DNA from 3 places in the Kineosporia sp. NBRC 101677 genome. Region 3 is predicted to be linked to each of the others. Evidence: predicted binding sites of a transcription regulator. Region 3 holds the regulator's gene; each other region holds the start of a gene.
The links. Region 3 encodes HrcA, which represses chaperone genes, less so after heat shock. Its sites were predicted from a motif close to GNTNGCACTCGGNNNNNCCGAGTGCNANC; they were not measured.
Positions count from the first base shown of each region.

Region 1: the regulator HrcA is predicted to act here: its motif matches at 3,806-3,834, upstream of groL (chaperonin GroEL).
Region 2: the regulator HrcA is predicted to act here: its motif matches at 7,995-8,023, upstream of groES (co-chaperone GroES).

Region 1 is NZ_BSTA01000002.1:215,008-224,877, forward strand. It holds gene QSK18_RS06490 (LytR C-terminal domain-containing protein) at 1-399, shown strand, start outside; gene QSK18_RS06495 (hypothetical protein) at 496-924, opposite strand; gene QSK18_RS06500 (cold-shock protein) at 1,308-1,514, shown strand; gene QSK18_RS06505 (bifunctional 3'-5' exonuclease/DNA polymerase) at 1,807-3,714, opposite strand; gene groL (chaperonin GroEL) at 3,993-5,618, shown strand; gene QSK18_RS06515 (nucleotidyltransferase family protein) at 5,721-6,338, shown strand; gene QSK18_RS06520 (molybdenum cofactor biosynthesis protein MoaE) at 6,399-6,833, shown strand; gene QSK18_RS06525 (glycosyltransferase family 39 protein) at 6,837-8,435, opposite strand; gene QSK18_RS06530 (MoaD/ThiS family protein) at 8,677-8,931, opposite strand; gene moaA (GTP 3',8-cyclase MoaA) at 8,938-9,870, opposite strand, start outside.
Region 2 is NZ_BSTA01000001.1:173,189-183,058, forward strand. It holds gene QSK18_RS00760 (GuaB3 family IMP dehydrogenase-related protein) at 1-187, opposite strand, end outside; gene guaB (IMP dehydrogenase) at 317-1,789, opposite strand; gene QSK18_RS00770 (hypothetical protein) at 1,955-3,082, opposite strand; gene shbA (RNA polymerase sigma factor ShbA) at 3,079-3,660, opposite strand; gene QSK18_RS00780 (response regulator transcription factor) at 3,725-4,339, opposite strand; gene QSK18_RS36235 (MerR family transcriptional regulator) at 4,655-5,992, opposite strand; gene QSK18_RS00790 (WhiB family transcriptional regulator) at 6,351-6,659, shown strand; gene QSK18_RS00795 (THUMP-like domain-containing protein) at 6,743-7,939, opposite strand; gene groES (co-chaperone GroES) at 8,181-8,480, shown strand; gene groL (chaperonin GroEL) at 8,602-9,870, shown strand, end outside.
Region 3 is NZ_BSTA01000009.1:128,144-138,013, forward strand. It holds gene QSK18_RS25050 (PhoH family protein) at 1-945, opposite strand, end outside; gene QSK18_RS25055 (HIT domain-containing protein) at 1,086-1,370, opposite strand; gene QSK18_RS25060 (16S rRNA (uracil(1498)-N(3))-methyltransferase) at 1,529-2,275, opposite strand; gene dnaJ (molecular chaperone DnaJ) at 2,376-3,494, opposite strand; gene hrcA (heat-inducible transcriptional repressor HrcA) at 3,588-4,607, opposite strand; gene QSK18_RS25075 (DUF3097 domain-containing protein) at 4,798-5,718, shown strand; gene QSK18_RS25080 (DUF4870 domain-containing protein) at 5,774-6,412, shown strand; gene hemW (radical SAM family heme chaperone HemW) at 6,476-7,708, opposite strand; gene QSK18_RS25090 (MOSC domain-containing protein) at 7,712-8,383, opposite strand; gene lepA (translation elongation factor 4) at 8,394-9,870, opposite strand, start outside.

The DNA.
Region 1 (9,870 bases), on a different contig from region 3:
GAGGACAAGGGCGACGGCAAGGGCGACGGCAAGAACGACGACCAGGGTGCCGACGAGTCGAGCCCGGCCGCCGAGGAGAGCCAGGACACCGGTTCCGAGGGCGAGGGCGACGGCAGCAAGGTCGACAAGACCATCCCGTTGATCGTGCTCAACTCGCTGAGCGTCTCCGGCCTGGCCAAGCAGTTCCAGTCCGACCTCGAGGGCAAGGGCTGGTCGGTGGAGCGCACCGGCAACTCCAACAACAAGGACCTGCCGGTCACGACCATCTACTACGAGGGCGACGAGATGAAGCCCTCGGCCAACGCCGTGCGCAAGGCGCTGGGGCTGGGTGAGATCTCGGAGAGCTCCGAGGTCAACCCGGGCAAGATCACCGTCGTGCTCGGCGAAGACACCCAGTAACCCGTTCGGCCCAAAGGGGCACGACCGTTCACCGACAGAACCAGATTTCGGACGTCGGTGCTCGCCGACCGCGGTGCGTCCGCCTTCGGGTTCGCCTCAGTCGTGGGAAGACCCGTCCCGGCCGGGCTCCGCAGAGCCGGCCTCCGTCGGGTGGGCGCGGTGGATGTAACCCCCGTCGAGCAGCCCGGCCCGGCTCTCGAAGTGGTTACGCAGCGCGGGATCACCGGTGCGCGCCCAGCTGTAGAGCGAGGCCAGGCCGTAGGCCGGCAGGAACCCCAGCGGGCCCAGCCAGCGGGCGTACTGCCCGGCGTGGCGGGCCTCGTGGCGCAGCAGATTCGGTCTTCTGACCAGCGCCGATTCCGGTATCCCGAGCAGGACCACGTCGCCGATGGTCATCGCCCGCCCGCGCACCGGAAGCAGGCCGCTGCGGTAGTCCCAGGCCAGCAGGAGCCCGTACGGTCCGTGTTCGATCCGGGCCCGGCCGGCCCGGGCGAGAGCCAATCCGACAGGTGTTGAAAGGTTCATCCAATTCACTGCCCGACGGGTTCGGATCAACAGTGGACGGCTTGTCGGACCCCGACTCGGAGCCTCTACATAACCGCCCCGGCGACCCCGGGAACGCATCCCGGGTTCCGGTCCTACGCGCCGTCGCGGAGATCGCATGAGCTCAGCCTAAGTGCGGTTCACGAAGGTCGCTAAGAGTTGGTATCTCCCGCGTGCTCGATTCAGGCGCTACTGTAGGCATCGGTCGAACAGTTCGATGAGCAATGTCCTCTCCAGCTTCACGCCAGAGGCCCGCACGTTGGACCATCCCGGACCAGCCCTCCTGGGGGAGGTCCGGCGAGCGTGAGACCCGGCTCGTGTGCAGTGCTCGAGTCGCGCCGCAGTTACAGCAAGCAGGAGTAGGAATGGCTCAGGGAACCGTCAAGTGGTTCAACGCCGAAAAGGGTTATGGCTTCATCACCGTTGACGGTGGTGGCGCGGACGTCTTCGTCCACTGGTCGGCAATCCAGATGGACGGCTACCGCTCGCTCGACGAGGGTCAGCGGGTGGAGTTCGAGGTCGGTCAGGGCCAGAAGGGCCCGCAGGCCGAGGCCGTGCGCCCCGCCAGCTGATTCGTCTCTCGTGAGCCCCGCCGAGGGTTCGTGAACCGACTCGTCACCAAGGCCGTCCCCGGAACTTCACCGGGGACGGCCTTGTGTGTTTGCGCAGTTTTTACAATGCGGATAACGGCGGTGAAACAATTGCTGCCACCGGTTAACCGGAATTCGTGCGGCTCGGGCCGGGAAGGCTATTCCCGGGTTCGTCACCGGCCGAACCGGATATCGTCGTCCTGACGCATTCGACGGTCGGTGATTGGGGCGGCTACGACCGCTCCCCGTGGGATGCCAAGAATGCGACCGCTGGTTAATTCTTGTCGGCATAAGAGGCGATCGGTGCGGCCGCGAGTGGGATGCGAACACCGCGATCTCCGAGAACCAGAGCGGTGGCTTCTGCGCCACTGTCCACGACGGCCTGAACGGCGGCTTCGGCCAGTGCGGCGGGAACGTGCACGATCACTTCGTCATGCTGGAAGAACACCAGTTCTGCGGCGGGGGAGAGAGCACTCAGCCGGCGTCGTAGACCGGCCACCAATGCATTCGCCCAATCCGCGGCCGAGGCCTGGATGACGAAGTTGCGGGTGAACCGGCCCCGCGCCCGGGAACGGGCCAGAGCCTGCTCCAGCGGCACGTCCTGCCAGGTCGGATCCGGCGGCGGGCAGGTGCGGCCGAGCACTGACCGCACGATGCCCCCGTCCTCCCCGGTGCGCGCTGCGCGCTCCAGCAGCTCCAGTGCCTTCGGGAAGCGGCGCCGCAGCGCCACCATGGCCGGGGTGTTGGCCCGGGCTCCGTACATCGCCGCCAGCAGCCCGATCTTGGCCTCGTTCCGCGCCTCCGGCCGGCCCAGCGCCTGTCGGGCCAGAGCTGTGTACATGTCGGCGTCGGCGGTGGCGGCGAGCATGCCGCGGTCGCCGGAGAGCGCGGCCAGGATGCGCGGCTCCAGCTGCCCTGCGTCGGCCGCCACCAGCACACAGCCCGGCTCGGCCACCACGCAGGCCCGCATCACCTTGGGAATCTGCAGCGCCCCGCCCCCGGACGTGGCCCAGCGCCCGGTGACCACCCCACCGGGCACGTACTCCGGATGGAACCGCCCGTTGCGCACCCACTGGCCCTGCCACGACCAGCCGTGCGCCACGTGCAGCCGGGCCAGCTCCTTGTAACGCAGTAGGGGAGCCACCGCCGGGTGCTCCACCTCTTTCAGTTCCCAGGCCCGGGTGCTGGTCAGCAGCACCCCCTGCCGCTTGAACGCCTTGAGCACGTCGCCGGGGGAGTCGGGGTTCATCGCCGGCCCCGGCCCGGTGACCCCGGGCACCAGCAGCCGCGACACCTCCTCGGCCAGGGCCTGCAGCTTGGGCGGCCGCCCGTGGTGCTGAGGCCGCGGCCCGAGCAGATCGGTGAGCACCTCGTCGTGGATCCGGACGCTCCACGGCAGCCCGGCCCGCCCCATCTCGACCGCGGCCAGGCCGGCCGCCGACTCGGCCGCGACGAGCAGCGCGAAACCGGGGTGGGTACGGCGCACCCGAGCCACGTGCGCGACCTGGCCGGCATAGAGACGCTGCAGCTCGGCCAGGCCCTGCGGCGCCTCGCGGGTGGAGGGGAGTGGCGTCTGCTCCGTCACGAGGGATCCAAGAACAAGGTCATCTTGCGGGGCATCCAGATCCGGACCGTCTGTACCCACCCAGCGCCCGCCCGAGCTCTCGGTTCGCCCAACCTCCTCCTCGTGCCCTGCCGTATCGGGCCCACCTGTCGTCCCGACAACGCCCGCCCCACCCGCCGAACTGCCCGGCTCGTCACCGAACAGCGAGATCTGCTCCGACCGGCCGGCCGACTCGCGCACCACCGACTGCGGCGGCACGAACGCAGCCCCCTCGTAGGTGTTGAGCAGGTTCTGCGCCGCAGCCAGGTCATGACACCGCTGAACCCGCACGCCGGCCTCGAGCAGCGCCGGGTACACCTCGGCCGTGCGCCACCACACCCACCGGGGCGCGGCCTCGCGCTCCAGCGCGCTTACCCCCAAAGCCAGGTCGTCTACCCAGGTGACCTCCCCCGCCGCCTGGCCCACCGCGTCTATAGGTAGTAACTCGAAACCCGCCCCCGCCGGTGCCACCAGCACCCACCGCGCAAGCCCACGCGCGCCCGCGCCCGCATCAACCACCCCCGTGCCATCACCGCTGGTCACGCCGCCGTTGCCCGCACCACCCGCCACGACCCTCATGCTGCCAGCCGCCACCGACAGTCTTCGTCGCCGAAGGTGTTGCGCCCGCAGTGGAACTCCAGGAGAACGGTGCCCGGATCGGGCCCCGGAGGTTTGCACTCACCAGGGTCGAGTGCTAATCATTGGACTAGCACTCTCCGCGTGAGAGTGACAGCTTTGCGAGTACGGCCAGGTGGATGAGGGCCGGTGCCGGGCGGGACAGGACCGCTGGGCGTCGTTCCGTCCGTCGCGGGCATCTCCCTGGTCACAACCCACCCACGTGGAGGGAACACCACACGATGGCCAAGATCATCGCGTTCGACGAGGAAGCCCGTCGCGGCCTCGAGCGGGGCATGAACCAGCTCGCCGACGCCGTCAAGGTGACCCTCGGGCCGAAGGGCCGCAACGTCGTTCTGGAGAAGAAGTGGGGCGCCCCCACGATCACCAACGACGGTGTGTCCATCGCCAAGGAGATCGAGCTCGAGGACCCGTACGAGAAGATCGGCGCCGAGCTGGTCAAGGAGGTCGCCAAGAAGACGGACGACGTCGCGGGTGACGGCACCACCACCGCCACCGTGCTCGCCCAGGCCCTGGTTCGTGAGGGTCTGCGCAACGTCGCCGCCGGCGCCAACCCGATGGCCCTGAAGAAGGGCATCGAGGCGGCCACCGCTGCTGTCTCCGCCGAGCTGCTGGCCCAGGCCAAGGAGGTCGAGACGAAGGAGCAGATCGCTGCTACCGCGTCCATCTCCGCCGCCGACCCCGCCATCGGCGAGCTCATCGCCGAGGCGATGGACAAGGTCGGCAAGGAAGGCGTCATCACCGTCGAGGAGAGCAACACCTTCGGGCTCGAGCTCGAGCTCACCGAGGGTATGCGCTTCGACAAGGGCTACATCTCCGGTTACTTCGTGACCGACCCGGAGCGGATGGAGGCCGTCCTCGACGACCCGTACATCCTCCTGGTCGAGGGCAAGATCAGCACGGTCAAGGACCTGCTGCCGCTGCTCGAGAAGGTCATCCAGAGCGGCAAGCCGCTGGCGATCATCGCCGAGGACGTGGACGGCGAAGCCCTCTCCACCCTGGTCGTCAACAAGATCAAGGGCACGTTCAAGTCGATCGCCGTCAAGGCGCCCGGCTTCGGCGACCGCCGCAAGGCCATGCTGCAGGACATCGCGATCCTGACCGGCGGCCAGGTCATCTCCGAGACGGTCGGCCTCAAGCTGGAGACCGCCGGTCTGGAGCTGCTCGGCCAGGCCCGCAAGGTCGTCATCACCAAGGACGAGACCACGATCGTCGAGGGCTCGGGCGACGCGGACCAGATCGCCGGCCGCGTGACCCAGATCCGCAACGAGATCGAGGCCAGCGACTCCGACTACGACCGTGAGAAGCTGCAGGAGCGTCTGGCCAAGCTGGCCGGCGGTGTTGCGGTGATCAAGGCCGGGGCGGCCACCGAGGTGGAGCTCAAGGAGCGCAAGCACCGCATCGAGGACGCGGTCCGTAACGCCAAGGCTGCCGTCGAAGAGGGCATCGTGGCCGGTGGTGGCGTCGCGCTGCTGCAGGCTTCGGTCGTCGCCTTCGAGAAGCTCGAGCTGACCGGCGACGAGGCCACCGGCGCCAACATCGTCAAGGTCGCCGTCGAGGCCCCGCTCAAGCAGATCGCGGTCAACGCCGGTCTCGAGGGTGGCGTCGTGGCGGAGAAGGTGCGCAACCTCCCGTCGGGTCACGGCCTGAACGCGGCCACCGGTGAGTACGTCGACCTGGTCGCGACCGGCATCATCGACCCGGCCAAGGTCACGCGCTCGGCGCTGCAGAACGCCGCCAGCATCGCGGCGCTGTTCCTGACCACCGAGGCGGTCATCGCCGACAAGCCGGAGAAGGCGGCGGCCCCGGCCGGCGGCGCTCCGGACATGGGTGGCATGGACTTCTGATCCAGCCCTGATCAGCGCTGATCCAGCACTGAACCAGTGGGGGCGGTTCTCCTTCGGGAGGGCCGCCCCTTCGCTGTTCCCGCCTGAGATCTGAGGACGTCGATGAGGACTGCCGCACTCGTGCTCGCCGCCGGCGCGGGGAGACGGATGGGCCGGCCCAAGGGGCTGGTCACCGATGCTCGCGGCGTGCCTTGGGTGCGGCTGGCCGTCCGATCAATGACGGACGCTGGTTGCGGTCCGGTTGTCGTGGTCACCGGGGCGTCGGGTGAGGAAGTAGCAAAGCTGTTGCCCGCCGGAGCTGTTCGGGTGCACGCCGCCGACTGGGTCGAGGGTATGTCGGCTTCGCTGCGCGCCGGGCTCAGCTTTCTGACCACGCTGGCCGAGCCGCCCGACGCAGCGATCGTAGGGCTGGTCGACACCCCCGATGTGACGGGCGCGGTCGTGGCCCGTCTTCTCGAAACCAGTTACCCCGCAACGGAAAACTCCGCACATCGTTGCCCCGACCCGTCCATTGTTCTGATTCAGGAGACCCTCGCCCGGGTCATCTACGACGGAAAACCCGGCCACCCCGTCCTGATCGGCCGCAACCACTGGGCCGGGATCATCGCCACCGCCGCCGGCGACGTGGGCGCCCGTCACTATCTGCGCGGGCGTACAGACGTCCGGCTGGTGGAGGCCGGCGATCTGGCCACCGGGGCTGACATCGACACCGTTACCTGAGCTGCCTACGCTGGTGGCGTGCCGACCGAGACCACACACCACGAGCCCGACCAGAGCCGGATCAACCCGCCTGCCCGCCAGGTCCGGCAGGCGCTCGTGTCCGACCAGCCGCTCGACCTGCAGGCGCACGCCGCCCTGGTCGAGGGAGCTTCCTCGGGCGCAGTGGTCACCTTCGCCGGGGTCGTGCGCAATCACGACGGGGGGCGTGAGGTGCTGGGGCTCGAGTACGAGGGGCACCCCACCGCGCAGTCGGTCCTGGAGCGGGTCGTGGCCGAGGTTACGGCGCAGAGCACCGCTGAGGCAGTCGCGGTCTCGCACCGCATCGGCACGCTCGCCATCGGCGACACGGCGCTGGCCGTGGCCGTGGCCGGGGCCCACCGGCAGGAGGCCTTCGAGACCGCGATGCGCCTGGTCGACGAGGTGAAGGCGCAGCTGCCGATCTGGAAGCGGCAGGTCTTCAGCGACGGCACCGACGAGTGGGTCGCCTGCCCCTGAGGCTCAGGAGGAGGCGGCGCCGGGCGCCACGATCCCGGCTTCCTTGCTGCTGCGCTCGTACAGCTGCACCTGGTAGGTGCCCAGGTCCTCCACCCCGGTGACCCGGAAGCGGTCGAACAGCAGGCGCTCCTTGTCCTGCTCGGGCTCTTCGGCGGTCTCGCCCAGGCGCACGTTGCTGGTGACCACCCAGACCCGGGTGCGCTTGCGCAGGGCCTTGGCGATCTGCGCAGTCGAGTCCTCGACCCCGAACAGCGTGTCCGACTGCTCGCCGGACTTGGCCAGGGCCACGTCGTCCACCCCGTCGAACGCCGCGGGGTAGGCCAGTTTCACCACGCGCCGCGAGGCGGGCAGGAAGATCACCGCGTCGCCCGGGCGGGCTCCCTCTTCGATCGCCTGGGCCACCCCGCGCAGGTTCTCGTGGTGACCGGTGTCTTTCCAGCGGTAGACCGTGTGCAGGTGCGCGGCGCCGATGGTGAGCACCAGCAGCATGACCAGCACGTAGCGGACCCGCAGCAGAGTGGCTAGCGAGGCCAGCACCAGCGCCGTGCCGGGCACCGTGAAGAACACGTAGCGCCAGTCGTAAAGCGGGTGCACCTGCGAGATGGTCCACAGGAGCACCGGCGGCAGCACCGACCAGGCCAGGCCGAGCGCCAGCGCCGGGTTGTGGGTGCCCCGGCCCACACCGGCCAGCGCCAGCACGACCAGGGCGAGCACTACCCAGGTGCTCTCGTACTGCGCCGCGAAGAAACCGCTCAGGCGGTCGGGCGTGGGCACCGGAAGCCAGGCCACCTGGCCGCTCTGCCGGCTGGAGAACCACAGCAGGGGGGTGAGCAGGGTGACCGCCGCACCGGCGCCCAGGTACCAGTGCAGCCGGACGCGGTGGGCGGAGGTGGCCAGCACGTAGCCCAGGTGCGCGGCCAGGATGGTCAGGCCGATCACGTTCAGCAGGCCGAGCACCGTCAGGCAGCCGACGTAGATCGCCCAGCGGGGGCGCAGCCAGGGCTTACGGCAGACCCGGACGAGGGCCAGGGTGGCGGCCGTGGCCATCATCGCGACCATCGCGTAGGGCCGCGCCTCCTGCGCGTAACGGCTGGCCAGCGGGGCGACCACCCACAGCAGGCCGGCCGCCAGACCGACCTTGCCCGAACCCAGTTCGCGGCCCAGGCGCACCAGCAGCACGCCGGTGACGGTGGCCGCGGCGACCGACAGCAGGCGCAGTGCCGTGAACGACTCGGTCGGGCCGACCAAGGCGTGCACGAGCAGGTAGTACGTGGCGTGCACGAGGTCGACGTGCTCGGTCAGGTCGAGGATGTCGCCGGTCGGGCGGGAGACCACGTCGCGGGTGACCGCCTCGTCCCACCACGGGCTGGGCCGGTTGACCCACCAGGAGAAGACGGCGGCGCAGACCAGCGCGACCAGGCCCTCGGCCACCCAGGGGCGGCGCAGGAGCTCGTAGGCGCGCTCCTCGAACCTCTCGACCCGGGAGGGGGTCGCCGGGCGGGCGGGCGGCTGCGGGGCGAGCGGGGTGGTGGCCCCGATCCGCGCGCGGTCCAGGCCGGTGGGCAGGGTCCCGTCGGGTTCCCGCCCCGTCGTCTGCGTCACCGAACGATGTCTCCTGCTTCGACGTGGTGGACCGATGCTCGATCGATCAACTCTGGTCACGCACGGCGACACTGCCGCGTCGGCTGAGCCGTGGTCGCCCACAGCTGGAAGAGCCGACAACGGGAGACCTGCAAGGGGTGGCTGCCAGGCCGACCCGTGGCTCAGACTACGTCAGCCAGGACACTGCCACCCGTCGGAACGGTCACGGGAGCGCAACGGTCGGCTGGGAGCTTCCTGGGGATCAACCCCCGGCAAATGGTGGGAGAACGTCGACCACGGCGCCGACCGGCACCAGCCGGGAGCGGTCGCCGGCGACCTCGTCGATCAGGAACGAGGAGGCGTCCAGCACCCGGGCCAGGTCGTTCCCGTGGCGCTCGGCCAGGCGGCCGACGACGTCCTCGAGGACCAGTGGCGCGCTCGCGGTGAGGGCCTCGGACTCCACCCCGGCGGCCCGGCGGGCACCGGCGAAGTAACGGATGGTGATGGTGTTGCTCATTGGTCCTCAGCCTCCGATCGCGCTCATCGGACGGTCGGGCTGGATGAACGAGGTGTCGTTGATGCCGTGCCCGGCCGCCTTGCCCCACATCGCGGCCCGCCAGATCCGGGCCAGTTCCGCGTCGTCGGCCCCGGCTCGCAGGGGCGCCCGCAGGTCGGTCTCGTCGCGGGCGAAGAGGCAGTTACGGATCTGCCCGTCCGCGGTGAGCCGGGTGCGGTCGCAGTCGCCGCAGAACGGCCGGGTCACCGAGGCGATGATGCCCACCGTGCCCTCCAGCCCGTCGCCCTGGGCCGTCCAGGTCTGCGCCGGCGAGGCGCCCCGGGCCAGGGGATCGGTGGGCACCAGCTCGAACTCCTGGGCCAGGGCCCGCTGGATCTCGTCGGCGGTGACCATCGCCCCGCGCTCCCAGGCGCCTTGGGCGTCCAGCGGCATCTGCTCGATGAAGCGCAGCTGGTAGCCCTCGGTCAGGGCCCAGCGCACCAGCGGCACCGCCTCGTCCTCGTTGGTGCCCGGTAGCAGGACGGCGTTCACCTTGATCGGGCCCATCCCGGCGGCAGCGGCGGCGGCGAGGCCGGCCAGCACGTCGCGGTGCCGGTCCCGCCGGGTGATCCGGAGGAAGCGCTCGGGGTCGAGCGTGTCCAGCGAGACGTTGATCCGGGCCAGCCCGGCCGCTGCCAGCCCACGAGCCCGCTTGTCCAGGCCTACACCGTTGGTGGTGAGCGCGGTGACCGGAGCCTGGCCCCGATGGGTGCGCAGCGCAGTGGTCGCCCCGATGATCCGCTCGAGCCCCTTGCGCAGGAGCGGCTCGCCTCCGGTGAACCGCACCTCTTCGACGCCCAGTTCGTTCACCGCGAGGGTGATCAGCCGGATGAGCTCGTCATCGCTGAGCACCTGCTCCTGGGGAAGCCAGTCCAGCCCTTCCGGGGGCATGCAGTAGCC
Region 2 (9,870 bases), on a different contig from region 3:
TGGCCGGGGACATCACCGAGTCCATCGGGGCGGCGACGATCGGCAGGTCGAAGCGGTAGGCGTCGATCTGCCAGTGCGTCGACACCTCTTCGGGATCGCGGGTCCGCCGGCTGGGGACGATCGCGATGTCGTCGAACGTGTAGGCGCGCCGGCCCCGCTTGCCCCGGCCGATCTCGATCTCAGTCACAAACGGAAGGTTACCGATAGGGGCAGGGCTGCGCGGCATCGCCGTGACGAGGAGGTGCCCGGTGCAGGCGATGTCGTGCAGCCCTGACCCTCAGGGACGGCGGTGGCGCACCGCCGCCCCCTGGTCACCTCAGCGGCGGCTGTAGTTGGGAGCCTCGACCGTCATCTGGATGTCGTGCGGGTGGCTCTCCTTCAGACCCGCCGAGGTGATCCGGACGAACTGGCCCTTGGCCTTCAGCTCGGGCACGGTGGCGGCGCCGACGTAGAACATCGACTGCCGCAGGCCACCGATCAGCTGGTAGGCCACGGCACCGAGGGGGCCTCGGTAGGGCACCTGGCCCTCGATGCCCTCGGGCACGAACTTGTCGTCGGTCACGTCGCCCTGGAAGTACCTGTCCTTGGAGTAGGACTTGGCCTTGCCCCGGGACTGCGCCGCGCCGAGCGAGCCCATGCCGCGGTAGCTCTTGAACTGCTTGCCGTTGATGAAGACCAGGTCGCCCGGGCTCTCCTCGCAGCCGGCCAGCAGCGAGCCCAGCATCACCGTGTCGGCCCCGGCGACCAGGGCCTTGGCGATGTCGCCGGAGTACTGCAGGCCACCGTCACCGATCACCGGCACGCCCGCGGCCTTGGCCGCCCGCGCCGCCTCGAGGATCGCGGTGACCTGGGGCACGCCGACGCCGGCCACGACCCGGGTGGTGCAGATCGAGCCGGGCCCGACCCCGACCTTGACCCCGTCGGCCCCGGCGTCGATCAGGGCCTGGGCCCCGGCGCGGGTGGCCACGTTGCCGCCGATGATGTCGACGTGCGCCGCGGCGCTGTCTTTCTTCAGCCGGGCGATCATGTCGGCCACACCGTGCGAGTGGCCGTGCGCCGTGTCGACGATCAGCACGTCGACCCCGGCCTCGACCAGCGCCATACCGCGCTTCCAGGCGTCGTCGAAGAAGCCGATCGCCGCGCCCACCCGCAGCCGGCCGGCCTCGTCCTTGGTGGCCAGCGGGAACTGCTCACGCTTGGTGTAGTCCTTCACCGTGATCAGCCCGGCCAGCCGGCCGGACTCGTCGACCAGCGGCAGCTTCTCGATCTTGTTGCGGGCCAGCAGGGCCATCGCGTCGTCCGGGCTGATCCCGACCGGGCCGGTGATCAGCGGCATCCGGGTCATCACGTCACCGACGCGACGGCTGGAGTCGGACTCGAAGCGCATGTCCCGGTTGGTGATGATGCCGACCAGCTTGCCCGCGTCGTCGACCACCGGCAGGCCGGAGACCCGGTAGTGGCCGCACAGCGCGTCCACCTCGCCGAGAGTGGCGTCCTGGGTGGTGGTGACGGGGTGGGTGACCATGCCGGCCTCGGAGCGCTTGACCTGGTCGACGTGCTGCGCCTGGTCCTCGATGGACAGGTTGCGGTGCAGCACCCCCAGACCACCCTGGCGGGCCATGGCGATCGCCATCCGGGCCTCGGTGACGGTGTCCATCGCCGCCGACATCAGCGGGATGGCGACCTCGACCCGGCGGCTCACCCGGGAACGGGTGTCGGCCGCGCTGGGGATGACGTCGCTCTCACCCGGCAGGAGCAGGACGTCGTCGTAGGTGAGTCCGAGCGGCATCGCCGGGATCTCGTCGTTGGGGTTCACGCTCACCAGGAAAACCTTCCGCGTCGCGGCTCTTCGGAGCACTGCACGGGTGACGAACGGCGCCGATTCGCGTTGTCTTCCCGTGCACCCATGCTAGTCACGATCGGAGGGTGCTCCTGACCCGTGGGCAGTGACCGCTCAGTCGGCGGACGAGGCCTGGGCCGGGCTGGTGTCGGACGACCCACCCGAGGAGGACCCGGTGTTGGTCGCCGGCGGATCGGTCTGGCCGCCGCTGCTGCCACTGCCGCTGCTCGTCGGCTCGCTGGCCGGCGTGGTGACACTGTGCGACGTGGAGGTGGGCGGCGCCGGCTCGTCGGTGGTGCTGGAAGGCGGTGCGCTGGGCTCGTTCTCGCCCCCGCTGCCCCCGCCGCTGGTGGTCGGCGCGCCGGTGGGCGTGGTGGTGGGCGGAGCCGAGGGGCTGGCGGTGACCGGGCCCTCGCCGGTCGGGGTGACGTCCGGGGTGCTGGTGGCGGCCACTGTCGTCGCCCCGGGCACGCTCGGGTCGTCGGGGTCGCCGGGCAGCTGAGTGGCCAACGTCTCGACCTGCTGGTCCAGGTCGGCCGTCTCGTCGTCGGGCAGTTCGGCGAGCATCTTGCGGGCGGTGTTCAGATGCTGCGCGGCCTGCTCGGGATCGCTGACCGCGAGCTCCTGGGCCAGGGCGAGCTCGGCCTGCGCCTGCTGCAGCTTGCTGTCGTTCGGGTCGGAGCGGTCGACGCCGGGCAGCTTGGCCACCACCGAGCCGACCCCGTTCAGCGGCGCCAGCGGGTCGCCCGCGACGGCAGCGCTGACGCCACCCCCGAGCAGGACCATGACGGCGATCGAGGCGGCCGCGACCGGGGCGGACACCTTGCCCGCGGCCACCCGCCAGCGCTTGCTGCGGGCCGCGGTGATCGGGGTGGGCAGGATCTCGGCCGGACCGGCGGTCAGGTCGTCGTCGTTGCCCTTCTCGCTCTTCTGCTCCGGCGAGGTGAGATCGATCAGGCTCTCCACCTCGAGGGCGGTGGGCCCGTCGAAGTACAGCGGGCGCCCGGCCAGGACCTCGACCAGGCGGGCGGTGGCCGGATCGGCCCCGGACTCGGCGTCGACGTCGCTCAGCAGCCGGTTCAGGGCCGCGGCGGTCGGGTCGAGCAGATCGTCGTCGGAGGGCCGGCGGGCAGCCAGCCGGTCGAGCAGCGCATCGGTCGCGGCGAGCTCGGAGAGGTCGGCGGTGGGCACCTCGGTGCCACCGTCCTTGTCGTCACCGGGGGCGGGGGGCGTCGTACTCATGCCGTCTCCGTCGCAGGAACATCGATCATGCCCCGCAGGCGCTGCATCGCCCGGTGCTGGGCAACCCTGACCGCCCCCGCGGTCATCCCCAGCGCCCGGCCCGTCTCCTCGGCCGACATCCCCACCGCCACACGCAGCACGAGCAGCTCGCGCAACTGGTCGGGAAGACGACTCAGGAGTTCACGGACCTGCTGCGCGTCACCGGCCCGCTCGGCCAGCTCCTCCGGCCCGGGAGCGGTCTCCGGGGTCTCCGGGACCTCCGCGACCGGCACGGCAGCACGGTAGAAGGCACGCTGGGCATCAGCCACCTTGTTGGCCGCAATCCGGTAGACGAACGCCTCGAAGGGTCGTCCTTCGTCCCGATAACGTCCAAGGGCCGAGAGCACAGCGATGCAAACCTCCTGCGCAACATCGTCCGCCGTGTGCTCCCCGCCGGGCATGCGCGAGAGTCTGGCCCGGCAGTAACGCCGCACCATCCGGTGAACGAGTTGGAGCAATCGTTCGGTGGCCGCGTCGTCACCCTGGACGGCGCGGGACGACAGCTCCTGGAAGTCTTCTGTGTCGTCCGGTGAAGACATCGCGACAGGAGGTCTCGGCGTTACACCTACGGCATTGGACTTGCCGCCCCGGACGGCCATTACTTCACCGTATCAGGCCCCACCGGAAGCCGACCGCAACGGCCTGAGCCCGGTCTGCGGCGCCCATCTTCCGAAAAAGCCTGCGAGCGTGCGTCTTCACGGTGTCTTCCGACAGGTAGAGCTCCTTGCCGATCTCGGCGTTGCTCCTACCTCGGCTCATTCCGGTGAGCACCTGCATCTCACGCTCGGTGAGGGGCGGGGCCGACACGTTCGCGTCGTTGCTGCGGGGGGCCGGGACCGTACGCCGGGCCAGGCCGTCGCTCAGGGCGTAGACCACCGTTGCCGCCACCTCCTCCCGGGACGCGTCCTTGACCAGGTAGCCGCGGGCGCCGCCGGCCACCGACCGGGCCACACCATCGGCGTCCTCGGCCATGGTCACCATAACCACGATCGCCTCGGGATGACGGGAGAGCAACCTCCGCGCCGCCTCGACGCCGCCGATCCCGGGCATCCGGACGTCCATCAGCACCAGCGAGGGACGCTCGACGGGCCAGCGCGCCAGCGCCTCCTCACCAGAGGATGCGTCCACGACCCGGGTAATGCCTGGAACTGAGGACAATGCCCTGTGCAAGGTCTCCCTGACCAGCGCAGAGTCGTCGCACACCAGAACCGTAGCCACAGATACACCTCACGAAACCTTGGCATCCCCCATCCGTGGGAGATGTCCCTGGTCCAAGGTTTCGACACCGGGGGCGGGGACTTGAGCCCCCGGGGCGATCATCCGAGCGGCGTCGGCGCACGTCGGGCGGGGTACGGGATGCGGCTAGGAGGGTGCGGCTGCAGGGCAGGGCGGGTGCCGTCGGGGGCGGCGTAGGTGCCGAACCATTGGACGCCCGCGAGCGGCAACGCGCCTCGGCCCACCTTCAGCGGTGGAGCCCCACACAGAACTGCTTACGGACGCTTGTGAGCCCACCTTTGACGGGCTTCGCGGCCGTCAGTTGTGCAGACCGCGCAGGACCTCGTCGATCGCCTCGATCAGCGAACCGGCCGTACGGGCGCTGGCCGGGATGGTGTCGGGCCGCCAGCCCGGCCCGGCCAGGATCACCGTGGGCGCGGGCCGCTGCCGACGCAGCATCTGCGCGTCGCCTGCGTCGGCCCCCGGCATCCGGGCGAACAGCACGATCACCGACGGCCCGGTGCGCCGCACCGACGAGGCCAGGGCGTGCGGAGGCAGCCCGGAACCCAGCATCCGGGTGGGCACCTCGTGCTCGGCCAGGGCCGCGGCCAGGGCGTGCAGCGGAAGCGAGTGGTAGTCCGAGTCGGCGCAGGCCAGCAGGACCATCGGGGAGTTACGGGTGATCCGGACATTCACCGCCGCGTTGCGGAACACCCCGAGGATCGCCTCGGAGAAAGCGTGCTCCACGTCGATGCCCTCGCCGGAGACCCGCACCCGCTCACCCAGCGCGCGCAGCACTGGCATGATCATCGAGTTCCAGGTCGGCACCACGCCCTGGCGCCGGATGCTCTCGCGCAGGATGCGGTGCGTCTCGAACGAGTCGAGCGCCATCGCGGCCCGGGCCAGACCCCGGCTCTGCGGCGTGCCGTCGGGCAGGGCCACGATCCGGCCGCCGCCGGACAGACCGCCCCGCGTGGTCTCGACCGAGCGCAGCGTGCCCGGCCAGTCTTCTTCGGCCTGGGGCTGGGGCTCGAACGGCTCGAGATCCAGCTCGTCCGGCTCGACCTCACGGGGCCCGCGCCAGGCCTGACCCCGGGCCGACCAGGCGGTGGGCTCCTCCTCGGACCCGACCCGCTCGTCGCGGCCGTAACCCCCGGCCAGCTCCACGTCGTCCAGGCCGGTCTCGTCGGGCAGGCCCAGACCGCGGCTCTTCACCTCGTGGTCGAGATCCACCTCGTCCATGAAGGAGCCGGGCGGGTAACGCTCCTCGTCCGGGTCGACCACCGGGGCCGGCCGGTTCGGGGCGACCGGGCGCGACTGGTCGAACGCCCCCAGCGCAGAGGCGTCGTACCCCTCGACCGGGGTGTGGTCGTCTTCCGGCTGGATCGGGCGGCCCTCGGGGCTGAGGGCGGTGGCCAGCGCGATCTTGGCGGCGTCACTGGGGGCGACGCCCTCCAGAGTGAGCCGGCGCATGACCATCAACCGGGCCACGTCGGCCGGTGAGTAGCGGCGGTGCGCGCCCGCCGTGTGGGCGGAGGGACCGAGGCCGTAACGGCGGTCCCAGGTGCGCAGCGTGGGAGGCGCGACGCCCAGGCGTCGGGCAACAGCAGCAACCGTAAGAGTCGGCGAGGGGGGCGTCGAACTCGCCTCCGTCACGTCGATCGGACCTTCGACGGGCTCTTCAGCTCCGGTCCCGGCCTGCCGAGACGTTTCTGACACTTCACCCGCCCCCTGGCACTAGAGAAACAGACACTAACTCACATCGCCTCCCGGCGCCGCCTGAGTCGAACAAGTGATGAAGCGATGACCCTTGAACAACTCTTGAAGCGGTACCTCGGGCTCGATTACCGATTCAAAGGTAGTTCACTCGCCCTTCAAGCGCGCACTGAGACGGCCGATGCATCTACTGCCAGGCCCTTCGTGGTTTCGGCGAAGTGCCGGACCGGCACCTCAACAGTTCAGCATCCGGCCGGACGGCCGGATGAGGTCCTTCGATCGGAATGGTGTGTCCATGATGGCTGAGATCTCGCGTCTTCCCGGGCCCGTTGCCGACCTGTGGGAATGGCAGCTCGAAGGGGCCTGCCGGACCGCGGATCCCCGGGTCTTCTTCCACCCCGAGGGCGAGCGCGGCCCAGCCCGCAGGCAGCGCGATGTGGCGGCCAAGTCAGTGTGCGCGCGGTGCCCGGTCCTGGAGCACTGCCGCTCGCACGCACTGCAGGTGCGTGAGCCGTACGGCGTGTGGGGCGGGCTCACGGAGGACGAGCGGGAGAACTTCTACGCGAGCGAGAGCCCGCTCGCGCAGCCGCAGACCGCAGCCAGTTAGTCCTTGTCCGAAGCGGGTTGCCGGGTTCCCGGGCCGGGGACGCGTCCCCGGTGAGCTGACCGATCCAGGCGCGCCACCCGTCCTCAGTTCGCCTTGTGCGGGCGGGCCACGATGACCGACTGACGCCCGGCCACCCGGGTGAGCACGATCGTCGCCTCGTTCGGCCCGGCCAGCCGCAACTGCTTGCGCAACTGCTCGGGCTCCACCGCGGTGCCCCGCTTCTTGATCGTGAGCCGGCCGACCCCCCGGTCGCGCAGGTAGGTGCGCAGCGACTTGAGCTGGAAGCCGAACACGTCCTCGACCGCGTAGACCTTGGCCAAAGGCGTGTACTCGGTGCGGTCGGCAGTAATGTAGGCGATGGTCGGGTCGATCAGCCGGCCGCCGATCTGGTTGGCCACCGCGGCCACCAGCCCGGCCCGGATCACCGCACCGTCGGGCTCGTAGAGGAACTGGCCCACCTTGCCCACCTCGGCGGGCACCGTGTCGGCCATCGAGCTGTCGTTGATCTCGGCGCCACCGCCGGCCGAGTCGAGCACCAGCGCACTGCGCCGCACCCCCTCCCGGCGCACCTTGCCGAACCACAGCCCGCACTCCACCACGTCACCGTCGACCGACACCCACTGCGCCTCGGTGTCTTCCGGAACCAGGTGATGCGGCACTCCGGGGGCAGTCTTCATGCCGACCGCAGGCAGCCGGCCGGCCAGCTCACGTACGAATGACAGCGGCGGATTCCCGGTGCGCGGGTCGAGCAGGCGCCGGCCCGAGGCCTCCCGCCGCGCCGGATCGAGGAAGGCGCCGTCCAGGTCGTCGATGCGCGTGGTCATCGCGTCTTCGTGCCGCACCACGGCCTCCGGCCAGTGCCGCAGGTTCACCGTCGCGATGGCCGCCGTGACCTCGTCCTTCTCCACCGCCACGACCTCCCGGTCGAGCGTGGCCAGGGCCATCGAGTCGGCCCCGACGCCGCAGCCCAGGTCGCCGACCCGCCGGATCCCGGCGTTGGCGAAACGCTGGGCGTGCCGGGCCGCGACCGGAAGCCGGGTGGCCTGCTCCAGACCCGTCGGGGTGAATAGCATGCCGTCGGCGAAGGGCCCGAACTTGGCCCGCGCGGCGGATCTGAGGCGCGACTGGGTGAGGGCGGCCGCGACCATCTCCGGCGGGTGCCCGTCGCGCCGCAACTGCTCGCCCAGGGTCATCGAGGTGGTCTCGTCGTAGGCCGGCAGCGACTCCAGCAGAGCCCATCCGTCGGAAGTCAGCAGCGTCGCGATACCGGTCAGATCCACCGGCGGATTCTCCCACGCGCCGGACGCCCCCGATCGCACCGGCGGCGCGCCGGACTTTGGCACTCGGGTTGACCGAGTGCTAACGAGCGTTCTAGATTCAACCTGGCACTCTCCCCTGGAGATTGCCAGCAGCAAGATCCCTCAGCAGGGCTCCGATCGGCACCCGCGACGACGGTCGATGTCCCGCTGGGACCCCAGTCCTTGTATTTTCATCGACGTTCCGAGAAGGGGAGGTCCGCCAGTGTCGGTCTCCATCAAGCCGCTCGAGGACCGCATTGTCGTCAAGCCGCTGGACGCGGAGCAGACGACGGCTTCTGGTCTCGTCATCCCGGACACCGCCAAGGAGAAGCCCCAGGAGGGCGAGGTCCTGGCGGTCGGTCCCGGGCGCTTCGACGACGAGGGCGAGAAGCGCATTCCGCTCGACGTCAAGGTCGGCGACACGGTCCTCTACAGCAAGTACGGCGGCACCGAGGTCAAGTACTCCGGCGAGGAGTACCTGATCCTCTCCGCCCGCGACGTGCTCGCGATCATCGAGAAGTGATCTGATTCGCCCTCGCCCCGGTCCGCCCTCACGGCGGCCGGGGCGTTCGCGTCTCCCGCCAGAACCGTCCTCGAACGGCCTAGAACCCAAAAAGCACACCTCGATCCAAGGGACTTGACCCATGGCAAAGACTCTCGAGTTCAACGACGACGCCCGGCGTTCGCTGGAGCGCGGTGTCGACGCGCTCGCCAACGCCGTCAAGGTGACGCTCGGCCCGCGCGGCCGCAACGTGGTGATCGACAAGAAGTGGGGCGCTCCCACGATCACCAACGACGGTGTGACGATCGCCAAGGAGGTGGAACTGGACGACCCGTACGAGAACCTGGGCGCCCAGCTCGCCAAGGAGGTCGCCACCAAGACCAACGACGTCGCCGGTGACGGCACCACCACCGCGACCGTGCTGGCCCAGGCGATGGTGAAGGAAGGCCTGCGCAACGTGGCCGCCGGCGCCGCCCCCTCCAGCCTGAAGCGCGGCATCGACGCGGCGGTGGAGGCGGTCAGCACCAAGCTGCTCGACACCGCCCGCGAGATCGAGGGCAAGGGCGAGATCGCCCACGTCGCCACCATCTCGGCGCAGGACTCGGTGGTCGGCAACCTGATCGCCGACGCGTTCGACAAGGTCGGCAAGGACGGCGTGATCACCGTCGAGGAGTCCTCCTCGGCCGGGACCGAGCTGGACTTCACCGAGGGCATGCAGTTCGACAAGGGTTACCTGTCGCCCTACTTCGTGACCGACACGGAGCGGATGGAGGCCGTCCTGGAGGACGCCTACATCCTGATCCACCAGAACAAGATCTCCTCGATCTCCGAGCTGCTGCCGCTGCTGGAGAAGGTGCTGCAGGCCGGCAAGCCGCTGCTGATCCTGGCCGAGGACGTGGACGGCGAGGCGCTGTCCACCCTGGTGGTCAACAAGATCAAGGGCACGTTCAACGCGGCCGCGGTCAAGGCGCCGGGCTTCGGCGACCGCCGCAAGGCCACCCTGCAGGACATCGCCGTGCTCACCGGCGGCCAGGTGGTCAGCCCCGAGATCGGCCTGAAGCTCGACCAGATCGGCCTCGAGGAGCTCGGCCGCGCCCGCCGCGTCGTCATCACCAAGGACGACACCACGATCATCGAGGGCGCCGGCGAGCGCTCCGAGGTCGAGGGCCGGATCCAGCAGATCCGCGCCGAGATCGAGCGCACCGACTCCGACTGGGACCGCGAGAAGCTCCAGGAGCGCCTGGCCAAGCTCGGTGGCGGCGTCTGCGTCATCCGTGTGGGTGCGCACACCGAGGTGGAGCTCAAGGAGAAGAAGCACCGCATCGAGGACGCCGTCTCGGCGACCCGCGCGGCCATCGAAGAGGGCATCGTCTCCGGCGGTGGCTCGGCCCTGGTCCACGCCGTCGCGGTG
Region 3 (9,870 bases):
CAGCCGGTGCCGGACCACGTCGGTGCTGGTCAGCTGGGCGAAGTGGATGTCCTCCACGTCGTCCAGGATGTCCTGCACCACCCGCAGGCCGGACTGCGTGCCGCTGGGCAGGTCGACCTGGGTCACGTCACCGGTGACCACGATCTTGGACTGGAAGCCCAGCCGGGTCAGGAACATCTTCATCTGCTCGGGCGAGGTGTTCTGCGCCTCGTCCAGGACGATGAAGGCGTCGTTCAGCGTGCGTCCGCGCATGTAGGCCAGCGGGGCCACCTCGATCGTCCCGGCGGCCATCAGTCGCGGGATCAGATCCGGGTCGAGCATGTCGTGCAGCGCGTCGTAGAGCGGGCGCAGGTACGGGTCGATCTTCTCGGTCAGGGAGCCGGGCAGGAAGCCCAGCCGCTCCCCCGCCTCCACGGCGGGCCGGGTCAGGATGATCCGGTTGACCTGCTTGGCCTGCAGCGCCTGCACGGCCTTGGCCATCGCCAGGTAGGTCTTGCCGGTACCGGCCGGGCCGATCCCGAACACCACCGTGTGCTGGTCGATCGCGTCGACGTAGCGCTTCTGGTTCAGCGTCTTGGGCCGGATCGTGCGGCCGCGGTTGCTCAGGATGTTGAGGGTGAGCACGTCGGCCGGCCGCTCGGCGGTCTGCTGCCGGAGCATGTTGATCGACCGCTCCACCGCGTCCGGGGTGAGGGCCTGGCCGGAGGCGACGACGGCGAGCAGTTCGTCGATCAGCCGCTCGACCAGGGCCACCTCGCCGAACGGGCCGGTGATGGTGATCTCGTTGCCGCGCACGTGGACGTCGGCCCGGGTGAAGGCACGCTCGATCGCCCGCAGAACCTCGTCCCGGGATCCCAGCAGGGCCACCATGTTGACCTCGGACGGCACCACGATCCGGTGCACGGCCTCCGCGCCCTTGTGCGGAGCGCTCTTCGGTTCCGTCATGAGCTGGGGCTGCGCCCGCCTTCCGGGTTCGGCTCGCTGCCCGGCTGGTGGGCAGCGCTTACGCCAACGATCGTAGCCGCCGTCCCCATTCCACGGCGCCCCGATTTACCCCCGAATCAGAGTCGGACCCGGAGCGGGGTTCAGCCCGCGAGGCCCTGGATCTGTCCGGCCAGGACGTGGCCGTGCACGTGGAACACGGTCTGGCCGGCCCCGGCGCCGGTGTTGAAGAGCAGCCGGAACTCGCCCCCGGCCTCGGCCTTGGCGATCTCCCCGGCCACCGTGACCAGCTCGGTCAGCAGCGGCTCGTCTTGGGCGGCGAGCTGCACCACGTCGGGGTGGTGGTCGACCGGCACGACCAGGATGTGGGTGGGGGCGGCGGGCTTGATGTCGCGGAAGGCGACCACGCGGTCGCCGCGGTAGACCATGTCGGCCGGGATGTCGCCGGCGACGATCTTGCAGAACAGGCAGTCCGGGTCAGCAGTCACAGGCGGCACGCTATCGCGGGCGTGGACCAGCTCAGCAGACCTCGTCAGTGACAGCGCATCTCGTCCCCGCAGCGAGCCTCTTCAGCCGCAGACGCCTTTTAGGCCCAGCGCCCGGAGACGGCGGCGAGGTGCCCGAGCGCCACCGGGCCGGCCGAGGAGGTCCGCAGCACCTCGGGGCCGAGCCGGACCGGGGTGGCCCCGGCCTCGGTCAGAGCAGCGAGTTCCGGTTCCCCGATGCCCCCCTCGGGCCCCACCACCAGCAGCACCTCACCGGCCGCGGGCAGCTTCACCTCGACCAGCGGCACGGTCGCGTCCTCGTGCAGGACCAGCGCCAGGTCGGCCTCGGCCAGCCGCTTGGCCAGGGCCGAGGTGTTGCGCAGCGGCTCGACCACGGGGATGCGCGGACGGCGGGACTGCTTGGCGGCCTCACGGGCGATCGTGGCCCAGCGCTTCTCGTTCTTGGCCACCTTGGGCCCTTCCCAGCGGGACACGCTGCGGCCGGCCTGCCAGGGCAGCACCAGATCGACGCCCACCTCGGTGGCCGTCTCGACCGCCTGCTCGTCCCGCCCGCCCTTGGCCAGCGCCTGCACCAGGCCGAACCGCAGCGCCGGGGGCTCGTGCTGCTCGACCGAGGTGACCAGCAGGTCCAGCCGGTCCTTGGTGCTGGCGGTGACGTCGCAACGCGCAACCACACCCGAGCCGTCGGCCAGCTCGACCGTCTCCCCGGCTCGGATCCGCCGTACGGAGGCCGCGTGCCGGCCCTCTTCACCGTCCAGCACCAGGGCCGACTGCGGGCCTACCCCCGACAGGGCGCCCTCCGCGGCGAAAAACCTGGGCAGCGTCATGAATCCGCCTTCATCTTCCTGGCCGCGAAGGCCCTACCCCACCGGCGCCCACGGACGTCCACAAACTTGCTTACAGACGTCCTTGGGTTCAGTTCTGGACTCAGCGGCCGGAGAAGCGGTCGCGCAGCTTCGAGAACACACTGGTGTGCACCGGAGTCATCCGGCCTGCCGGACGGTCCTCGCCACGCAGCTTGGCGAACTGACGCAGCAGCTCTTCCTGCTGCTCGTCGAGCTTCGTGGGGGTGACCACCGCCAGGTGCACCACCAGATCGCCCCGGCCCCCGCCGCGAAGGTGGGTGACCCCCAGCCCGCGCATGGTGGTGGCCTCGCCGGCCTGGGCGCCGGAACGGACCTCGAAGCTCTCCACCCCGTCCAGGGTCTCCAGCTCGATCGTCGTGCCCAGGGCGGCCGCCGTCATCGGCACCTCGACGGTGCAGTGGATGTCGTCGCCGCGCCGGGTGAAGACCGCGTGCTGACGCTCCACGATCTCGACGTACAGGTCACCGGCCGGGCCACCGCCGGGCCCGATCTCGGCCTGGCCGGAGAGCTGGATGCGGGTGCCGGTCTCGACCCCGGCGGGCACCTTGATGGTCAGGCTGCGGCGCGAGCGCACCCGGCCCTCGCCGGAGCACTCCAGGCAGGGGCTGGGGATCACGGTGCCGAAGCCCTGGCAGGCGACGCAGGCCTGGGTGGTCATCACCTGGCCGAGGAACGAGCGGGCCACCCGCTGGGTCTGGCCCCGGCCCTTGCACACGTCGCAGATCTGCGGCTGGGTGCCCGGCTGGCAGCAGCTGCCGGAACAGACCGGGCAGACCACGGCGGTGTCCAGCTGCAGCTCGCGCTGGCCGCCGAAGGCCGCCTCGGACAGGTCGATCTCGATCCGGATCAGCGCGTCCTGGCCGCGACGCTGACGCGGCAGCGGACCCCGCGCGGCGCCCCCGGCGGCACCTCCGAAGAAGGTCTCGAAGATGTCGGTGAAGCCGAACCCGGCGCCGAAGCCACCGGCCCCGTTCGGGTCGCCGCCGTTGTCGTACGCCTGGCGTTTCTCCGGGCTGGAGAGGACCTCGTAGGCGCGCCCGACCTCCTTGAACCGTTCCGAGGCCTCCTCGCTCGGGTTCACGTCGGGGTGCAGCTGGCGGGCCAGCTTCCGGTACGCCTTCTTGATCTCCTCGGGGCTGGCCGTCCGGGAAACCCCGAGCACCTCGTAGTAATCGCTCACGGCGGTGATGTTCTCTCCAGGTCGGTGCAATGAAGGGTGCGGTCAGGTTTCAGGATTCGCGGCGGGTCGGGCCGGCCCGGCTCCCAGCATGGGTCACGATGCCAGGATCCGGGAGACGTAGCGGGCCACCGCGCGCACGGCCGCCATCGTGTTGGGGTAGTCCATCCGGGTCGGGCCGAGCACGCCCAGGCGCGCCACGACCTCCCCCTGCGAGGCGTAACCGCTGGAGACCACCGAAGCTTCCATCAGCCCGATGTGCGCGGTCTCGCGGCCGATCAGCACGCCCACGCCACCGGCGCCGTCGGCCATCTCGGTGAGCAGCTTGAGCAGCACGACGTGCTCCTCGATGGCCTCCAGGACCGGGCCGATGGTCTGCACGAAGTCGGTGCCCGAGCGCGCCAGGTTGGCCGTGCCGGCCAGCACGATGCGCTCTTCGCGCTCGATGTCGAGCGAGTCCTCGAGGGCCTCGATCACGGCCCTGACCAGGGCCGTCTCGTCCGGCGCGAACATCTCGGGCAGGGCCGCGACCAGGTCGCTGACCTCGGTCAGGCGGCGGCCGGCGACGGCCTGGTTGAGCCGGCTGCGCAGGCTCGACAGGGTGGCCTCGGAGACCTCGCCGGCCTGCGGCACCATCCGCTGCTCGACCCGGCCGGTGTTGGTGATCAGGATGACCAGCAGCCGGTTGCCCTCCAGGGCCACCAGCTCGACGTGACGCACCGTGGAGCGGCTCAGCGACGGGTACTGCACCACCGCGACCTGGCGGGTCAGCTGGGCCAGCAGGCGGGTGGTGCGGGTCACCACGTCGTCCAGGTCGACGGCGCCGTCGAGGAGCGTCTGGATCGCCCGCTTCTCGGCCTGCGACAGCGGCTTGACCCCGCTGAGCCGGTCGACGAACATCCGGTAGCCCTTGTCGGTGGGCACCCGCCCGGCGCTGGTGTGCGGCTGGGCGATGTACCCCTCGTCCTCCAGCGCGGCCATGTCGTTGCGGATGGTGGCCGGCGACACCCCCAGCGAGTGCCGTTCCACCAGGGCGCGCGAGCCGACCGGCTCCCGCGTCTCCACGTAGTCCTCGACGATGGCGCGCAGCACGGCGAGCTTGCGTTCCTCGCTCATGCCACCCCACCTCTCAGTCACGATCCATGGCGTTGCGCCGGGTCTCCGGGTGATCGGAAGACCCTGGCACTCACGCCGCCGGAGTGCCAGTTTACGGCCCTCCGGGCACCGATGTGTGTCCCCGGCGGGTCGGCTAGGTCTCTCGGCGGACGCTGGCTACGGTCGCGCCATGGTTCCCAGTCTGCCCAGGATGCCCGGTTCGGCACGTGGCCCACAGGGCGCGGGAGCGCCTCCGGGCGATCGTTACGCTGGCGACGTGCTCGCCCGTGCGCGCCAGAAACCGCAGCTCAGGACGGAGCCGGCCGAGCCCGGGCTGGTGGTGGAGGACGTCGAGACAGGGTTCGTCGGGGCTGTGGTGCGCACCGAGAAGAGCGGCGGCATGCACCTGGTCGTGCTGGAGGACCGGAAGGGCCGCACCCGTTCCTTCCCCCTCGGCCCGGGCTTCTGGGTGGACGGAGTGGCGGTGCAACTGGTTCCGCCACGGGTCGGTGGTTCAACTGCTGCCACCGGTCCGGTCCGGCCGGTGAACCTGCGCAGCGCCTCGGGATCGGTGGCGGTGACCGACCACCGGGCCCGGGTGGCGCGGGCCTCGCGGATCCTGGTCGAGGGCAAGCACGACGCCGAGCTGGTGGAGAAGATCTGGGGCCACGACCTGCGGGTCGAGGGCGTGGTGGTGGTGCCGCTGCACGGGGTCGACGACCTGGCCGCGGCGGTCGCGGACTTCGGGCCCGGACCGGGCCGGCGGCTCGGGATCCTGGTCGACCACCTGGTGGCCGGCAGCAAGGAGTGGCACGAGGCGGCCGCGGTGACCCGGGTGGCCGGAGCGCGTGAGCACGTGCTGGTGGTCGGGCACCCGTTCGTCGACGTGTGGCAGGCGGTCCGGCCGAAGTGCCTGGGCATCCCCGCCTGGCCGGTGATCCCCCGCGGCCGGCCCTGGAAGGAGGGCGTGCTGCAGGCGCTGGGCTGGCCGCACGCCGACCAGGCCGACGTGGCCGAGGGCTGGCAGCGCATCCTGGCCTCGGTGAACAGCTTCGCCGACCTGGAGCCGGACCTGCTCGGCCGGGTCGAGGAACTGATCGACTTCGTCACCGCCGACGAGCAGGATCGTTGAGCGGGGCTGAGACGTTCAGTCTGTGCAGCCGTGTCGACAGGGGAAGGGGCCGGCCATGAGCCAGGAGAACGAGCCGACGCAGTACACATCGATCATCCCTGGTCAGGAAGATCTCGACCGGCCCTCGAGCATGGGCGGGCAGAACCCGTGGGCGCAGCAGGCCCGGCAGTACGAGCAGAACCCCTCGCCCGACGACGACTTCCTGCAGGGGCGCTACCGCAGCACGCCGCCCCCGGAGCCTGAGCAGTCCCAGCCCTCGCCTCAGCCCCAGCCCTCACCTCAGCCCTCGCCCCAGCCTCAATCCACCTGGAACCCGCCGAGCCAGCCTCGGGTGACCAGTCCGCCGGCCGGCTCGCTCACCCAGAAAGAGACGAACCAGTGGGCGGCCGGGGCCCACGCCGGTGGCCTGCTGGCCTGGATCCCGGTCGTGCCGCTGATTCCGGCGGTCGCGATCTACGCCGTGTACAAGGACCGCAGCCCCTACATCAAGGAGCAGGCCCTGGAGGCGATCAACTTCCAGATCTGCATCCTGATCGCCTACGTCCTGGCTTCGCTGATCGACCGCCTGCCCGTCCTCGGCGGTTTCACCACGCTGGTCTGGGCGGTCTCGGCCGTGTTCGCCGTCATCGGCGCCGTGGCGGCGTTGCGCGGTGATCGCTACCGGTACCCGTTCACGCGCCGTTTCGTGAGCTGACCAACCAACTAAGGACGCCTGTGAGCGGCAGAGGCTCACAGGCGTCCTTAGTTGGAAATCAGTTCAGGAAAGCAGAGCCCGCACCACAGCGTCGGCCAGCAACCGCCCCCGCCGGGTCAGCACCACGGTGCCCTGGACGGCCGGTTCCGGCTCGACCAGCCCGTTAGCCAGCACCTCGGCCAGAACGATGCCCGGGTCTCCGTGCAGCCCAGCTTCTTTCAGGGGAAGCCCTTCGCGCAGGCGGGAGCGCAGCAGCACTTCTTCCAGCTGGCGGGCCTGTGCGTCGAGCACCTCACGCCCCTGGGCCGGACTCTCCCCTGCCTCGATCCGCGCCGCGTAAGCAGTGGGGTGCCGCACGTTCCACCAACGCACTCCCCCGACGTGGGAATGCGCGCCAGGACCGACCCCCCACCAGTCGTCTCCCCGCCAGTAAGCCAGGTTGTGCTGGCAGGCATCGGCCGGGGTACGCGCCCAGTTGCTCACCTCGTACCAGGTCAGCCCGGCGGCCGAGATCAGCTCGTCGGCCAGCTCGTACTTGTCGGCCTCGTCGTCGTCATCCGGCGCCTTCACCTCACCGCGCCGCACCCGGGCCGCCAGCCGCGTGCCGGCTTCGACCACCAGCGCATAGGCCGAAAGATGGTCCGGCTCACAGGCCAGCGCCGCCTCCAGGCTCGCCCGCCAGTCGCTCAGACTCTCGCCCGGCGTGCCGTAGATCAGGTCCAGACTGACCGACAGCCCCACATCCCGGGCCCAGCGCACGACATCCGGAATGCGTTTGGGATCATGCGTACGGTCGAGCACGGCCAGCACGTGGCGCACCTGTGACTGCATGCCGAACGAGACCCGCGTTACCCCGGCCTGAGCCAGCGCTGCCAGCGAATCGGGCGTTACGGAGTCTGGATTCGCCTCCACGGTGACCTCGGCGCCCGGCACCAGCCCGAAGTTGTCGCGTACCCCAGAGATCAGCAACGCCAGATCACTGGCCGGCAGGAGAGTGGGCGTACCCCCGCCGACGAACACGGTGGAGACCGGTCGCTCGGCTACCCCGGCCCGGGAAAGCACCGAGGAAGCGAACGAGAGCTCTTGCACAGCGGTTCCGGCGTACGCGGCCTGACTTGCCCCACCGCCCAGCTCTTTCGCGGTGTAGGTGTTGAAATCGCAGTAACCGCAGCGCACCGCACAGAACGGCACGTGCAGGTAGACCCCGAAGGCTCGCTCTGCAGCACCGACCGCGGCCGAGGCGGGGAGGGCACCGTCGAGCGGAGCGGGCTCACCGTCGGGAGGGGGACCGGCCATTGCTCAACCTCGTCTGATTGCTCGTTGGGCCACCCGACGGATGGCCGGATCCAGTTCCAGCCCGAGCGCCGCGAATGCATCGATGAGCGTGCGCATCCGCGCCGGATCGGCCCCGGTGAGAAAATCGCCCACCACGATCCCGTGCTCCGGCCGGAACAGCACCCGCACCTCGTCACCCGCCGAGACTGCACCGGTCTGAAGCACTTTCAGGTACGCACCCGGACGGTTGGCGACACTGAAGCGCCGGACCCAGCCCCGCTCGTCCATACGTTCTGCGAAAGTACGGCAGGGGGTGCGCGGCATCGTCACCTCGACCACCACGTCCTCGCCGATCGACCAACGCTCGCCGATCTCGGCGCCGGTCACGTCGATGCCGTGGGTGCGCAGGTTCTCGCCGAACAGACCGGGCTTGATCTCCCGGTCCAGCTCGGCCTCCCACCAGGCGACGTCCTCGTCGGCATAGGCGTAGACCGCCTTACCCGGCCCGCCGTGGTGCCGGCGGTCGGCCTGGGTGTCTCCCACCAGCCCGAGCGGACCGACCTCGACCGGGCCGGCCACCGGACGTTTGTCGATGGCCGTCTGCTTCACCGCCTTGTTCCAGGGCAGGTCGCGCAGCTCGTACACCACCGAGACTGCGCTGACCCGGCCCCCGGCACCGTCGTGATCGGAATCCATCCGCCGACCGCTACTTCTTACGGTCTCCGGTCGGAGCGTCGCTGGACAGCGCGGCGATGAAGGCCTCCTGCGGAACCTCCACCCGGCCGACCATCTTCATCCGCTTCTTGCCTTCCTTCTGCTTCTCCAGCAGCTTGCGCTTGCGGCTGATGTCACCGCCGTAGCACTTGGCCAGCACGTCCTTCCGGATCGCGCTGATGTTCTCGCGGGCGATGATCCGGGCCCCGATCGCGGCCTGGATCGGCACCTCGAACTGCTGGCGCGGGATCAGCTTGCGCAGCTTGCCGGTCATCATCACGCCGTAGGAGTAGGCCTTGTCGGCGTGCACGATGGTGCTGAACGCGTCGACCGGCTCGCCCTGCAGCAGGATGTCGACCTTGACCAGCTTGGCCACCTGCTCGCCGTCGGTGTCGTAGTCGAGCGAGGCGTAGCCCTTGGTGCGGGACTTCAGCTGGTCGAAGAAGTCGAACACGATCTCGGCGAGCGGCAGCGTGTACCGCATCTCCACCCGGTCTTCCGACAGGTAGTCCATGCCGCGCAGCGAGCCGCGCCGTTCCTGGCACAGCTCCATGATCGAGCCGATGTACTCGGCCGGCGCCAGCATGGTGGCCCGCACGATCGGCTCGCGCACCTCGTTGACCTTGCCGCCGGGGAACTCGGACGGGTTGGTCACCGTGATCTCCGAGCCGTCCTCCATCGTCACCTGGTAGATGACGTTGGGGGCGGTGGAGATCAGGTCCAGCCCGAACTCGCGCTCCAGCCGCTCCCGGACGATCTCCAGGTGCAGCAGGCCGAGGAAGCCGCAGCGGAACCCGAAGCCCAGGGCCACCGACGACTCCGGCTCGTAGACCAGCGCGGCGTCGCTCAGCTTGAGCTTGTCCAGCGCCTCCCGCAGCGGGCCGTAGTCGGAGCCGTCGATCGGGAACAGACCGGAGAACACCATCGGCAGCGGCTCGCGGTACCCCTCGAGCGCCTCGCTGGCCGGCTTGGCGTTGTTGGTGACGGTGTCGCCGACCTTCGACTGACGCACATCCTTCACGCCGGTGATCAGGTAGCCCACCTCCCCCACGCCCAGGCCCCGGGTCGGCGTCGGCTCCGGGGAGCTGACGCCGATCTCGAGGAGCTCGTGGGTGGTCTTGGTGGACATCAGCGCGATCCGCTCACGCGGGTGCAGCTTGCCGTCGATCACCCGGACGTAGGTGACGACGCCGCGGTAGGTGTCGTACACCGAGTCGAAGATCATCGCCCGGGCCGGGGCGTCCGGGTCGCCGACCGGGGCCGGGACCTGCCGCACGATCTGGGCCAGCAGCGCGTCCACGCCGACCCCGGTCTTACCGGAGACCTTCAGGCAGTCCTCCGGCTCGCAGCCGATGAGCTTGGCCAGCTCCTCGGCGTACTTCTCGGGCTGGGCCGCGGGCAGGTCGATCTTGTTCAGCACCGGGATGATGGTGAGGTCGTTCTCCATCGCCAGGTACAGGTTGGCCAGG